DNA from 3 places in the Paenibacillus kyungheensis genome. Region 2 is predicted to be linked to each of the others. Evidence: predicted binding sites of a transcription regulator. Region 2 holds the regulator's gene; each other region holds the start of a gene.

What was found. The regulator LexA, encoded in region 2, represses DNA repair genes until DNA is damaged. The targets are predictions, from matches to a motif close to CGAACATATGTTCG.
Region 1: recA (recombinase RecA) is a predicted target of LexA. The motif match lies at 2,627-2,640, and genes of this name have one in related genera.
Region 3: addB (helicase-exonuclease AddAB subunit AddB) is a predicted target of LexA. The motif match lies at 1,511-1,524, and genes of this name have one in related genera.

What each region holds. Positions count from the first base shown of each region.
Region 1 covers NZ_CP117416.1:2,044,077-2,049,082, forward strand. The annotation lists gene PQ456_RS09080 (YajQ family cyclic di-GMP-binding protein) at 1-243, shown strand, start outside; gene pgsA (CDP-diacylglycerol--glycerol-3-phosphate 3-phosphatidyltransferase) at 372-959, shown strand; gene PQ456_RS09090 (competence/damage-inducible protein A) at 1,125-2,399, shown strand; gene recA (recombinase RecA) at 2,714-3,781, shown strand; gene PQ456_RS09100 (regulatory protein RecX) at 3,925-4,686, shown strand.
Region 2 covers NZ_CP117416.1:3,042,886-3,047,891, reverse strand. The annotation lists gene PQ456_RS12980 (glycoside hydrolase family 127 protein) at 1-1,780, shown strand, start outside; gene PQ456_RS12975 (hypothetical protein) at 1,806-2,042, shown strand; gene PQ456_RS12970 (hypothetical protein) at 2,317-2,787, shown strand; gene lexA (transcriptional repressor LexA) at 2,906-3,532, opposite strand; gene yneA (cell division suppressor protein YneA) at 3,800-4,360, shown strand; gene PQ456_RS12955 (DUF896 domain-containing protein) at 4,530-4,730, shown strand; gene PQ456_RS12950 (methyltransferase) at 4,923-5,006, shown strand, end outside.
Region 3 covers NZ_CP117416.1:3,661,054-3,666,059, forward strand. The annotation lists gene addB (helicase-exonuclease AddAB subunit AddB) at 1-1,369, opposite strand, end outside; gene PQ456_RS15675 (hypothetical protein) at 1,562-2,035, opposite strand; gene PQ456_RS15680 (class I SAM-dependent rRNA methyltransferase) at 2,236-3,606, opposite strand; gene PQ456_RS15685 (16S rRNA (uracil(1498)-N(3))-methyltransferase) at 3,653-4,441, opposite strand; gene PQ456_RS15690 (site-2 protease family protein) at 4,591-5,006, opposite strand, start outside.

The sequences.
Region 1 (5,006 bases), 1.0 Mb from region 2:
ACAATAGAGTCTGCTTCGATGGGAACAGTACGTCAACGACTCAAATTAAAACAAGGCATCGATCAAGAAAACTCCAAAAAAATCAATACATTGATTCGCGATGCGAAGCTGAAAGTAAAAAGTCAGATTCAAGGCGATCAGATTCGGGTTACCGGAAAGAATAGAGATGATTTGCAAGCAGTGATTCAATTGCTTCGCAAAGCTGACCTTACTGTGGATCTTCAATTCACCAATATGAAATAAACACGGTATTATCCTATTTGCTATAGAATTGATGGAGGCAGTAAAAGTATGAAACAAAAGATGCAGGCGGGAGCAATTACATATCATTGGTTCGCTGTGGACAATAGATACAGCAAGGAGGATACACAATGAATTTACCTAATCGCATAACGCTTACACGTATTTTCTTAGTACCAGTGATGATGTTGTTCCTGCTCGTTAATTTTTCGTTTGGAGAAGAGCTTTTAAAAATTGGAGCATCTTTTGAGGTCAGTTATAACGATCTGATTGCAGCATTAATTTTTATTATTGCAGCCAGTACAGATGGAATTGACGGACATATTGCCCGTAGTCGTAACTTGGTAACGAATCTAGGCAAATTACTTGATCCTTTGGCTGATAAATTATTAGTATCTGCCGCTTTGATCTCTTTGGTTGCACTGGGCAAATGTGAAGCATGGATGGTTGTAGTTATTATCAGTCGCGAATTTGCAGTCACAGGACTTCGTCAAATTGCTTTATTGGATGGTAAAGTAATGGCTGCTAGCAATTGGGGCAAAGCCAAAACGATTACACAAATTATTGCGATTTCTGCTTTGATGATTAACAATTTTCCATTTGCTCTACTAGGTATTCCATTTGCAGAAATTATGATCTGGATAGCTACGTTGATCACCATCTATTCAGGGATAGATTATTTTGTCAAAAACAAATCGGTTATTCATTTTTCCGAATAAACTACCTGTTTCTGTTTAACAGCAAATAGGTGATATAACAAGTAATGCAGCGTAAGTGGCAATAGGGTTCTCTCTATTGCCTTTTCCTTTTGCCATACGTATGATTGGTTTATTTTTTAAGCACTTACATCACAGAGCAACCCTAATAACGAGGAGGCACTTGTAATGAAAGCAGAAATTATCGCAGTAGGTACAGAACTATTACTAGGTCAAATTACGAATACGAATGCCAGATATTTATCTCAACAATTATCCTATATAGGAATAGATGTATATTATCAGACTGTAGTAGGGGATAACTTAAATCGACTCAAACAAGCGATTGAGCTTGCTAGTAGTCGTGCAGATGTTATTTTATTTTCAGGCGGGATCGGACCAACACAAGATGATTTAACCAAAGATGCATTAGCTGAAGTGCTAGGCAGATCTATTTATATAGATCCTTCTTCTATGGAAAAAGTCGCAAGCTTTTTTGAAGGTAGAAATATTACGATGACTGAAAATAATCGTCGTCAAGCACTGGTTATTGAGAATAGCCATGTATTGGCAAATTCCACAGGGCTTGCTGTCGGTATAGCAATTGAAGATAAAGAAAAATATTATATTGTTCTACCAGGCCCACCAAAAGAGTTACAGCCTATGTTTGAAAATGAAGCAAAACCATGGTTGTTAGAACATGTATTAACAGATGAGCATCCTATTTATTCGAAAATGCTTAAATTTGCCGGTATTGGTGAATCTGCATTGGAGGAAGCATTGATTGATCTGATTAACGATCAAAGTGATCCTACAATTGCTCCATATGCCAAAGAAGCCGAAGTCACGATTCGTCTGACAACCAAAGCGGCTACAGAAAAAGAAGCAATGGTCAAACTCAAACAGATGGAATCTCAAATTCGGGAACGTTTGCCTGACCATATGTATGCTGATCAAGATATCGGAATCGAAGAACAGATTTTGCTGATGATGACAGGTATGAAATTGACACTCACAGCAGCAGAAAGTTGCACAGGTGGTCTATTAATGCAGAATCTAACTGCTATCCCGGGAAGTGGAAATGTATTTCTTGGTGGAATCGTCTGCTATTCCAACGAAATGAAAGAAAAAATGTTAAATGTGCCTCGTGAATTGTTAGAAGGCGAAGAAGCTCCAGGAGCAGTAAGCCCGGAAGTAGCCGAAGTATTAGCCGATGAAGCAAGAAAGATATTAGATACTGATTTTGCTGTTTCGATTACCGGTGTAGCTGGCCCGGGATCTTCAGAACGCAAACCTGTGGGATTAGTCTATATTGGACTCGCAGAACGGAATCAACCTACACAGGTATTTGAATTAAATATACGTGGCAATCGTGAGTCGATTCGTGTTCGCGCTGCCAAAAGTATTCTGTACCGTTTGTGGCTTCGTTTAAGTGAACTTCAGAAGGAATCTTTACCACAGTGACAAAATGCGCACAGACGTGTGTAACAGACGTCATATCACGCCAAGCATATGTTGCAATGTATAGTTCTACTATGGTAAAATAAGCGCAGACGGAAGAACCGCAGCAAATTTATTTGTTGCGGTTTTTTTATGTTTACACCCCAAAAAGTAAAAAAGTTACGTAAAAAAATGAAATCCTGATTTATTACCAATAAATGTAATATAATATGGATTTCATATCAAAAACACGAATATATGTTCGAAAAAAGCTTGGCAAATGAGAAAAAAAGTAGTATAATTAGAGTATAAATAAGAAGAAGAGGGACGTGAGTTTATTGTCAGATCGTCGTGCAGCGTTAGATATGGCGCTTCGTCAAATAGAGAAGCAATTCGGTAAAGGTTCAGTTATGAAACTTGGAGAATCCACTCATATGCAAGTTGAAGTTATTCCTAGTGGATCTATTGCATTAGATATTGCTTTGGGTACAGGCGGTATGCCAAGAGGACGTATTATCGAAATATACGGACCAGAATCTTCTGGTAAAACAACTGTAGCGCTTCATGCAATTGCAGAAGTTCAAAAAGCTGGAGGACAAGCAGCATTTATCGATGCAGAGCATGCTCTAGATCCTCAATATGCTAAAAACTTAGGCGTTAACATTGATGAATTACTACTTTCTCAACCAGATACAGGTGAGCAAGGTCTAGAAATCGCTGAAGCACTTGTACGTAGTGGTGCTGTTGATATTATCGTTGTCGATTCTGTAGCAGCATTGGTACCAAAAGCAGAGATCGAAGGCGAAATGGGAGATTCTCACGTTGGTTTGCAAGCACGTTTGATGTCTCAAGCTTTGCGTAAATTGTCTGGTGCAATCAGCAAATCCAAAACAATCACAATCTTTATCAATCAGCTTCGTGAAAAAGTTGGAGTTATGTTTGGTAACCCTGAGACAACTCCAGGTGGTCGTGCGCTTAAATTCTACTCCACTGTACGTTTAGACGTACGTCGTATAGAAGCAATCAAAAACGGTAACGATGTTGTTGGTAACCGTACACGTATCAAAGTTGTTAAAAACAAAGTTGCTCCTCCATTCAAACAAGCTGAAGTAGATATCATGTACGGAGAAGGTATCTCTAAAGAAGGTAGCTTGATCGATATTGGTGTAGAACACGATATTGTAAATAAAAGTGGTGCTTGGTACTCTTACGAAGGTGAACGTATGGGTCAAGGTCGTGAGAACTCTAAACAATTCTTGAAAGAAAATCCGCATATTGCAGATATCATCGAGCAAAAAATTCGTGTATCTAGCAATTTAACAACAGTGGTTGAAGAACCATCTGCTGAAGAAAAAGAAAAAGAGAGTCTTGAAGAGCAAGAATTATTCTCTAAAGCAACTGAATAATCATTTTAAGATGCTTCAAGCTTAAATCCTGTAGCGCCCAGGACGTGAAATACGTTCAGGGCGTTTTTTATTTATATTTAATAAGAGATTCATATGAGCACTATACACTGATTTAAAATATAGATAGACGAAAGGAAACAATTATGGCTGATTATCGTCGTTATTCCAAAAAAACATCAAATACTACATCTGAACCTGAGGGCGATGAAGAATGGGATATCTATGCAGATGAAGGAGAACGCTTAGATGGGTTTCCCGAGGAAGGTGAAGTAGAGATTACCGCTGTAACCCCTCTACGTAAGCCTAGGCATCATTACAAGTTATCTTTCGGGGAATTGGCTCTTATGGTACATGAAGATGTTATGATCAAATATAGGCTGTTAAAAGGGATGTCTTTTTCTAAAGAAGAACTAGAGAATATTGTTATTGCGAATGAACGTCAAACAGCATATGCAGAATCTTTAAATTATTTAAGCCGTAAAGCAAGAACTCGTACTGAGATTGCACGCAAACTTAAAGAAAAAGAAATCCATCCTGAAATTATCGAAACGACTCTGGTGCGATTACAACAAGAGAAATTGATCGATGATGAGTTATATGCTCAACAGTGGGCGAAGCAAAGAGTCAAAAGTCAGAAAAAAGGTAAAGTATGGATTAGACAAGAATTACGCCAAAAAGGTGTAAATAAAGAAAATATTGAGCAAGCTTTGGAAGATATCGATCCAGATGATGAGATAGCCAGTGCTACTATATTGGCAGAAAAAAAATGGAAATCCACTTCGGGAGAAGTTTTTGATAAAAAAAGAAAAACAATGGCTTTTTTAATGAGAAGAGGATATTCTTCGGATATTGTAAGGAAAGCATTGGAAGCTGTTCAACAAAAACCAGAAGATGATTGGGAATAACCGCCAAAATCCAAATATAATAAAACAGAATAACCGCTTTATTTGGGGTAACAAACTTGACATCTATAAATACGGTTACGGCAATTGCTTGACAATGTCTTTTGGCAAATAATAAAATGTACTTGTGCAGATTGTCATTTTTACGTCATCTTTTCCCGGCAGGTGATAAGATGAAGGTGATCATGGATTCTGTAGCAAGGCATTTCTGAAGAATTTTAGAATGTTTGATCTCCCTATGAACAGGGAATTAGCACATGTACCCGCATGAGCAATGAAACAAATGCATAAGGGACGAATCATCGATTAACCAATGAACATGT
Region 2 (5,006 bases):
TGGATTGAAGCAAGGTAATCACTATGGTTGGGTATTTCAGGACAGTGATGTATACAAATGGCTGGAGGCGGTGGCTTACTCATTATCTATTCATGCGGATACTGAATTACAAGAATTGGCTGACGGGGTGATTGATCTTATTGCTTTAGCGCAAGAAGAAGATGGTTATCTCAATACGTACTTCTCTATTGAAGAACCAGAGCGCAGATTCAAGAAGTTGGCTGAAAGTCATGAATTGTATTGTGCAGGTCATTTTATCGAAGCAGCAGTTGCTTATTATGAATCGACTCATAATGAAAAAGCGCTCCAGATTGCTTGCCGATTAGCGGATTGTATAGATGCTTCTTTTGGCAAAGGAGAACATCAGATTCAAGGATACGACGGTCATGAAGAAATAGAGCTGGCGTTGACCAAATTATATTCACTGACAAAAGAACAACGTTATCTGAATCTGAGTCGTTATTTTCTGTATGAGCGAGGAACCGATACTACCTTTTTCGCCAGACAACAGACAGAAGACACAGGAACCAAGCCAGTTATAGCAGGCATGAGTCATCGTCCACTAGAGTATTATCAAGCTCACCAACCGATTTTGGAACAACAGACCGCAGAAGGGCATGCTGTTAGACTTGTCTATATGTGTGCAGCTATGGCAGATGTTGCTTTATTAGCAGGCGATACCGCAATGTTAGAAGCTTGTCGTCGCCTTTGGAAAAATATGATTACCAAACGTATGTATATCACCGGCGGTATAGGATCAACAGTAGACGGAGAAGCATTTACACTGGATTACGACTTGCCTAATGATACGATGTACTGTGAGACATGTGCTTCGATCGGATTAATCTTCTTTGCTTTTAATATGCTCAAAAATGAAGCACGTTCTGAATATGCCGATGTGTTAGAGCGAGCATTATACAATACAGCTATTGGCGGTATGGCACTGGATGGCAAACATTTTTTCTATGTGAATCCGTTAGAAGTACGTCCAGAGAACAGCCGTAAAGATCCGGGAAAAAGTCATGTGAAATTTACACGCCCCGAATGGTTCGGCTGTGCTTGCTGTCCACCGAATCTAGCAAGATTATTAACTTCACTTCATAAATATATATATACGGTTCAATCAGAGCAAAAAGCGATATATACGAATCTATTTATTACAAGCACAGCAACATTAGAGATAGATCATCACAAAGTACAGCTTGAACAAACAACGAATCTACCGTGGGAAGGTCATGTTTCGATTGTGACACAGACAGAACAACCAACTGCTTTTACATTGGCGCTCCGATTGCCTTACTGGGCAGATGATTATTCATTGATAGTCAATGGAGAGCATATAGAAGCGGAAAATATTAACGGATTTCTACACATTGATCGTGTATGGCAGTCTAATGACAAGATCGAGTTTGTTTTACCGATGGAGATCAAACAATATACCGCACATCCGCTAGTCAGAGCAGATATTGGCAAAGTAGCTATAGGACGTGGCCCGTTTATTTATTGCGCTGAAGAAGTAGATAATGGAGAGCATTTGCATTTAATTCAGTTAAATAAAGATCAGACCTATCAATATACATTTGATCCACAGTTGCTAGGAGGCATAGGTACGATCCATGTAGAGGCACGTAAAAGAATCATTACTTCTCAGTGGGAAGATGTATTATATGCTTCTCAAGCAGCTACCACGTATGCTCCTACAACATTACGACTTATTCCTTATTATTGCTGGGCTAACCGACAATCTGGTGAAATGCGTGTATGGCATAACCAAACATAATCAACACTGAAAAGGAGAGTGCCTGATGAAATCAAAAATGAGAATAGATCCTGAGAAATTTGCGTATACTGTCATTTCAAGTTATTCATCAGATAAAGATAATGCCGAAGCAGTGGCTAAAGACCATCTAGGTGTATTTTTAAATGCTTATTTTCTAGCTGAAAAGTTCAATACACTTGAAGCCCAATTGGCTGAAAAAGCAGAAAGTAAAGATTTCAAAGCATTACTTGCCAAACTAATGGATACAAAGCTGTTTGGATAAATGTAGCTTACTATTAAAAAAATATAAGATATTTAGTAATTATTTGGCATTAAAAGGTATCAATTTCCTATTATTAGGTTATGATGAAGAAATCACATAATGAATTAAGAGGAGTGACATTAGAAATCAAATAAAAAAATTAAGAGCATATCAGCAAAAGTACCGTATTCAGCTTGTACAAAAGGCATCCAATAAGTAGTAGAGGGTTAGATAAAAACGTTGCAATTTGGGTACTCAATATGTTCAGTCATTACAGTTAAAGGAGGTAGCAATTATGAGTTGGATTGAATCTGCGGTAATACGTGCACAGGAAGAGAAAGCAGAGAACGCAAAAGCTTTTTCATATTCTTTAAAAATTCATGAGCATTTTTTAGAACATTGTGAAAATTTATGGATGAAATTTTCTACCATTTTAGAAGAGATCAAAAAACATTTTAAAGAAGATTGCAGTATTCAGAAAGATGAAAATCAACTGGTTATTACAATTGCACTCGTTGTCATTACTATAACTGTAGTTAAAAAAAATGTACGTGAACATTATTATGGAGAAGCTGATCTCAAATACAAATGCTCTCATGATTCTGGAAAACCTAAACTTGCGGTAGAATTATTGTACTTGAATCCAACAGAGCATCCTGTATGGATGTACAAAGTTTTACAAGGCAAAGAAGAGATTGAAGTTGCTTTTAGTGAAGTAGAAGCCGAACATGTAATTAAAACTGCATTGTGGAGATATGTACAATAATTACATTGTGCTGAATCTAAATAAATTAAATTATTCTCATATAAATAAGAAAAAAGACCGCTACTAGAAAGTAGCGGTCTTTTTCTATCTTCTATGAACTGTAACGTACAGTAGTGATTTAGTGCAAGTTACGGAACAATCCTACAACTTTACCCAAAATCGTAACATGTGTCAGACGAAGTGGCTGATACATTGGATTTTCTGGTTGTAGACGAATATGATCTTTTTCTTTATAGAACGTTTTGACAGTTGCTTCGTCGTCTTCTGTCATGGCTACAACAATATCGCCATTATCAGCGGTCTGTTGTTGACGTACAATTACGTAGTCACCATTATAGATTCCTGCTTCAATCATACTGTCTCCAACTACAGAAAGCATAAATACTTGTCCTTCACCTGTAAAATTCTGTGGTAGAGGGAAGTAATCTTCAATATGTTCTGTAGCTGTAATCGGAACACCGGCGGTTACTTTTCCAATAATAGGAACACGAGATACCGTTTGAGCGAAAAGAATATTACTTTCAGACTCTTCTTGACCCAACAACTCGATGGCACGAGGTTTGGTCGGGTCGCGTCGAATCAGTCCTTTTTTCTCCAAACGATCCAGATGACCATGTACAGTAGAACTAGAAGCAAGACCTACAGCTTCACCAATTTCACGTACAGATGGCGGGTAACCTTTAAGTTTGACTTCATTTCGGATAAATTCCAAAATGGCCTGTTGGCGACTTGAAACTTTTGACATACCTTATCAACCCCAATGCTAGTAACGTTTGGCAAAATTATAACATAGAACTACCGTTCGTACAAACATAAGTTCTAAAATTTGTATATTTATTTTGTTATTCATTACTTTTTGTAGTCTATTCATCGTATAAGAGGCATAATCTATAGTCTAAAAGGTGCAATAAAAAACGCGAACGAAGGTTCGTAAAAAACTATTGAGTAAAACATATGTTCGTGTTATAGTGAATTTAAGAAAACAAGAACAAATGTTTGGAGCGTGATGACAATGTTAAAATATACTACATATCGTAGCATCCACAATCAATCTGAAGATGGTGAACAACAGATTGATACATCTGGATCAGATATACATCATACATCAACAAGTTATTCGGAGAAACAATCACAGCAAGCAGCTATTCATGCCACACGAGCGGACAAAGATGTAGTGGTGGATGAGTGGACATATTTGCCGAATGTGCAAAAGATACGTAAACCAGCTCAACCTAAAGGCAAAAAAACATTACGTCAAAAAACGCTACATCTTATTCAAAGCACAGCCCAAAAAGTGAAGTGGAAATCCGGCGGACGTTTAATGGTATGTTTTGTGTTTGCAGGTGTATTATTATACGGTGGAGTAATTCATAACTTTGTAGTAGCAGACAAAGTAGAAGGCCCTGCACAAAAAGTTGTTGTTCATTCAGGGGATAGCTTATGGAGTATCGCTAGTGAATACAAATCAGCCCAGACAGATACACGTGACTATATAGCAGAGATTCGTAGTGAAAATCAATTAACTACAAGTGAGATTCAAGCAGGCGATGTTCTGGTAATTCCTTACGATTGATTTACATGTTCTCTAAATATATTTATGGTATAAATGATATCACTAGATAAGCACATATATTCATTAAGTGGGATGAAAGTTTGTTAAGATCTGTTGATCTTGACAAGCTTTTTTTTACATGTCAAAGTTAGTGATGGTCACAAGATGATTACTTACATGGAGGTTAGTTATGGATATCGATACACTCATTGCACGTATTAATGAATTAGCTCGTAAGAAAAAAAGTTCAGGTCTTACAGCCGAAGAAACTGTAGAGCGTGACGAGTTACGTGCTATTTATTTAAATAATATTCGCAGTAATTTTCGTCAACAACTAGATACAATTGAATTTGTAGAAGATACAGAACAAGCGGATAATACCAAAAAATAGTCAGCACTAGAATCATGTAACAGCTTTAATAAATACAAAGAAGTGAACTAACCCAAGGGTGCTCTAGCTGTTATTACAGAGAGCATCCTATTTTGCTATGGAAATTTAGGGCTTGTTCTGGCATGATAAGATAGAACGAAGTCTTCTGCTTTTGTTGTAAGGCTTACATTATCTATTAGGGGGAAACAAAGTATGTCCCGTTCCTGGGAAAGGCAAGTTCGACGCAATTCAAAGCAAGTTAATGCTGCACGTAGAAAGCAAGGTCAATCTTCTATC
Region 3 (5,006 bases), 620 kb from region 2:
GGTGTCCATCTGTCCAGCGTGATCCATGAATCCCAGAAGCCAGTACTACATTTTCCAGACGGTCTATATCTTCTGTTGTCACACGTCCATCATCTGGAAGCAACAATCCTGTTTTGATACAACGGAACACATCTTCATATCGCCAGAAATATTGCACAATATCCAACGCTGAACGTATAAACTCTGCTAATGGATGTTGCAATATACTACGCTTCTGATCTAGAAAATAAGGAATCTCATAATCTTGCAGTAACGGTGCAATAATATGCTCATAATCAGACAACTGACGGACAAATACACCCATCTCTTGCCATCGTGCACCTTCTTCACGAGCAAGCCGGATCATTTCCCGAATAGCACTTTCTACTTCTGAACGACGATCAGGTGCAGCATACGTATAAATATCCTGACGTTCACCAGCTTGCTTAATATAAGGGGCTTGTTGCCAGCGATGAGAAGAACGATACGCATTTTCTAAATGAGCTAACTGCGGACTAGATTGAAACCGAACTGGGATATCCACACGGTTCTCTGAAAGATTCTCAACATCTATCGTAAAAGACTCATCAATAGCGTTAGCATACTGCTTTAATTTGATATAGGTAGTAGCTGTCTGGTGAAAAAGTTCCAATTCATGAGGAGGTTCACCATCATAAGGACGATCTAATGTTAAAGCAATCGTCACTGAATTGGCTTTTTGCAATAATGCTGCAATCACACCATATTCTTGTGGTGTAAAGCTATGAAATCCATCGATCCAAATATCAATATTATGAAGTACCTGTGATTCTGGAATCGCTAGCGCAAGATCGGTTAAAGTATTTTCTCCATCTACATACAATCCTTGCAAATCCTGTTCAAAGTCTTGATAAATCCGTTGTAAATCATGCAATTTATCAATTAATAAAGGAGAACGAGCTGAAGTCGACAACCGTTCACTATATTCATTTAACTGCTCTAAAGTAATCGTATGACGCTTAAATTCATTATATAATTCACTTAATTTACCGATAAACCCGAACTGATCACTAGACGTACCAAACATCCGTAATTGCGATTGATGTCGCTGAATAAGTCGATAAAGAAGCATTTTTTTACCTTCTTCACCAATCGGTGTTTTGGCACTTCCACCTACATCTTGTAGCACCCAATTCGCTAGACGGCGAAAACCATACGTTTGTACACGTACATTTCCTTTGGATTGATGAGAACGAACAAGTGCATATTGGGCTTGAAAAGAACCCTGTTCAGGAACCAGTAGCAAGATAGGCGATCCATCAGGTTGTTGTGTAATATTATCAATGATTCGCTTAGTAATTGTGGTCGTTTTGCCACTTCCAGAGCGACCTAATAAAAAATGCAATGGCATATGAGTTCACCCTTATTTATTATAGTATAGTCTTCACGATGCATAAAAATTGTTCTATTAGAGCGGTGCAATCGATGTTGACGTCGCAAAAACTCCTTTTTGTAGAACGCCGCACCTGGAAACTGCTAACCCGATAAGTAGCGAATATGTGTTCTATTTTATTATAAAAAAAGAATAGCCATCTGACAATGACTATTCGGCGTTGCTCTTGTTCGGATGTAGTTCTAACTCATAACGCTGACAGGCAATTTCAAACACATCATCATACGTAAACAGTATAAAATGACGCAGTTCCTTTAGCTCTTGCTTCTGCTGCGCTCGTTCCAAAAGTGGAGACTGACGATATTCCAACCAGTTCGACTTAATGTCCGATTGCCCTGGCGGTAGCTGATCACTATACAAATCGAGTTCTACCATATTAAAGTAGAACACCCCTTCAAAGCGAAGCGTGTACATGACAAAATCGTCTGACTCGCTTTTACTTGCTAGCGCACCATTAAACTCACCTGCTAACGTCATTCTGCGACCCAGCCCATAGTAAAGCTTATCCACATAGATCGCATCACGTCCATACAGATAACCGAGTGGCGTGATCACCGCTTCAATTTCACTTTTTTGCTCTGACAATGCAATTCCTCTTTCATGATCGATTTTATATTTATACATGATTTTTGTGAATGTGGATGTTGTAATTAAAATAAATGATTAATTATATATTTCAAAGCATATACAGTCTACTGTTTATTGTACTACAGAGACCCTAGATCAACAGCTAACATGTAAGAGGTAGCTTTAACATTCCAGAATCACGAATAGATTATTCAAGTCATCTAGCAATTTTATAAACACTCTATTAAAATTACGATTTAAAACGTTTTACTACGTACTTCAAAGATAGCGAATTTCAAATAATGTCCTTCGTCCACGCCCAAAATTTGTGGATGGTCTTTGCCTGCTGCACGCCATTCAATTAGACGTAATACTTTGCCAGCATCTTTGGCTGCATCTTGAATCGTTTCCAAAAATAGATCAGGACGCATATGATAAGAACAACTAGCTGTCACTAGATATCCACCTTCATTGACTAATTTCATGCCGTGTAAATTGATATCTTTGTATCCACGAACAGCACCTGCTACAGCACTTTTCGTTTTGGCAAAAGCAGGTGGATCCAAAATAACTACATCCCAAGAACGTCCACCCGCAGCAGTCATCGGTTTGGATGTATCTTGTTTGCTCTCTGCGCTACTACGTAATTGACGTTCATCTAGACCTTTAGCATTACGACGCAAATAATCAAAAGCATCATCGACGACAAACTCTACCCGATCTTCGAATCCGTTTAGACGTACATTTTCTTTGGCACTTTCGATTGCATGTGCCGAAATATCAAGACAAGTTACTTTTTTAGCTCCATAATGACACGCATGTAGCGTAAAGCTTCCGGTATGTGAAAAACACTCTAGCACATTTGCTCCATCCCAGTAAGGGAAATCTACAATTTTGCCATTGCGATTCATAGGCTTATGCGTTACATGTCCATCTATTTCTACTTCAGCCAATTCGATTCCGCTACGATCACCCCAACCAAGCATCAAAGGAGCAATCGAAGCACGATTTTCACGCTGATCAAAGAAATATCCTGTTTTCTGACCTTCCACAATATCGACTTCGATCAATAGACCATTTTCGGTAACGGTCACATGGCGAGGACATTCTCCGTACAATACACCTGTTACTTCTTCTAATCCTTCTAATTTACGTACAGACACATCGCTACGCTCATAGATACCAAGCGGCTGCATCACCTGTACCAATGCATCAATAATAGGTTGACGACAAGCATCCATACCTAACGTCAATAATTGTACAACCAATACTTCGCCAAACCGATCAACAATCAATCCCGGTAGAAAATCAGCTTCTCCATAGACCAAACGATACGCATTTTCAGTAGGCAAAAAACGATTACGATGTTTAAGACAGCGTGTAAATCGCTCTACAAAAAAAGCAGTATCCATTTCTTCTAAAGGTTGATACGATACAACCCGTACAGTGATCTGCGAAGCAGGATTATAATATCCTGTAGCTAAAAAGCGCTTCTGATGAGTCAGTACACTAACCAATTGCCCGGGAATAGGATCTCCTTCAACCGAAGCAATCTCATTTTGAAAAACCCATGGATGAGCTTGTTCTAATCTTTTTTTACGTTTGGGCTGCAATATCACGCTTGCCAATAGTGTTCCACTCCTTTTTTGTGTTCCTGCTAATCATTTATAATCGTTACCCTTTGTTAGCGTTCATTTCGCCAGTTTCATACATAATACATGCCAGTGCTGTCATTGCCGCTGTCTCGGTACGCAAGATACGTCGTCCTAATCCTGTAACGATAGCGCCACTCGCCTCAGCCGCTTCTACTTCTTGTTCACTAAATCCACCTTCAGGCCCTACGACAATCATCACACGTATCGCTTTGGATGCAGTCGTATCTTTGGTCAGCAATAACGATTCAGCAAAAGGTTGAACAACATCTCGAAGCTGATGCCCGTTTTCTTTTTCATAACAAAAACAGATCAAATCATAATCTGCAAACTGCTTCAATAATTGCTTCCACGATACAGGTGAATCGACCTGCGGTACACGACTGCGATGACTTTGTTCTGCGGCTTCTTTAGCTATTTTGCTCCAACGTTGAATCCGTTTCACTTCTTTACGTTCATCATATTGGACAACAGTACGCTCAGATAAAAACGGCAGAAAAGAAGATGCACCGATCTCTGTACATTTCTGAATAACACTTTCCATTTTATCGGCTTTGGGCAGACTTTGAGCAACTGTCACAAATACGACCGGTTCTCCATGTTGCTCTAATCGTTCTACGATCGACGCAGTCACTACGCCTTCGACAAGTTCTGTAATTTCAACCAATACATCTAAAGATTGACCGTTACAAGCAATCACTTGATCGCCTATACGGGATCGCATCACTCGACTAATATGACGCGCATCTTCACCAGTAATACGTACTTCTTGCTCGTCAAACTGGTCTGTGGGTACAAAATATCGCTGCATACTTCATCTACTTTCTATGTGCATTTGATAACGTGCTAACTCAAGTTAATATCATACAACTTTTAAAGGGACAGGGCTAGGTGTAATGTATCGTTCACCTGCTTCTGTCCCTTAGATTCAGTTACTTTTTAGTTCGATCTGTACTGCATTTATCCACCAAAAATGATTTTAGCAAAAGTATAAAAACTAGTAGCTAAATAACCTGCAAGATTGTACAAAGGTTGAATCGTAACCTCACGCAATGGCTGTATAAATACAAGTAATAAAAATAATAACATTGCCCATTGCTCCACTTGTTGCAATTTAGCACTAGCACGTCTTGGTAACCAATCACTCAAAATTCTATAACCATCCAAAGGTGGTAAAGGAATTAAATTAAATACGAATAAGAAACAGTTCATAGTTACCATGTAATATACAAAAGTACCAATAGCAGCATCAATTCTATTATTCGCAAAAGAACCAATAATACCAAAATAATTTAAAGCATAATAAATAATAATAGTGAAAAGTGCTAAAACTAAATTACTAATAGGACCTACAGCAGAAACTATGATTCCCATTA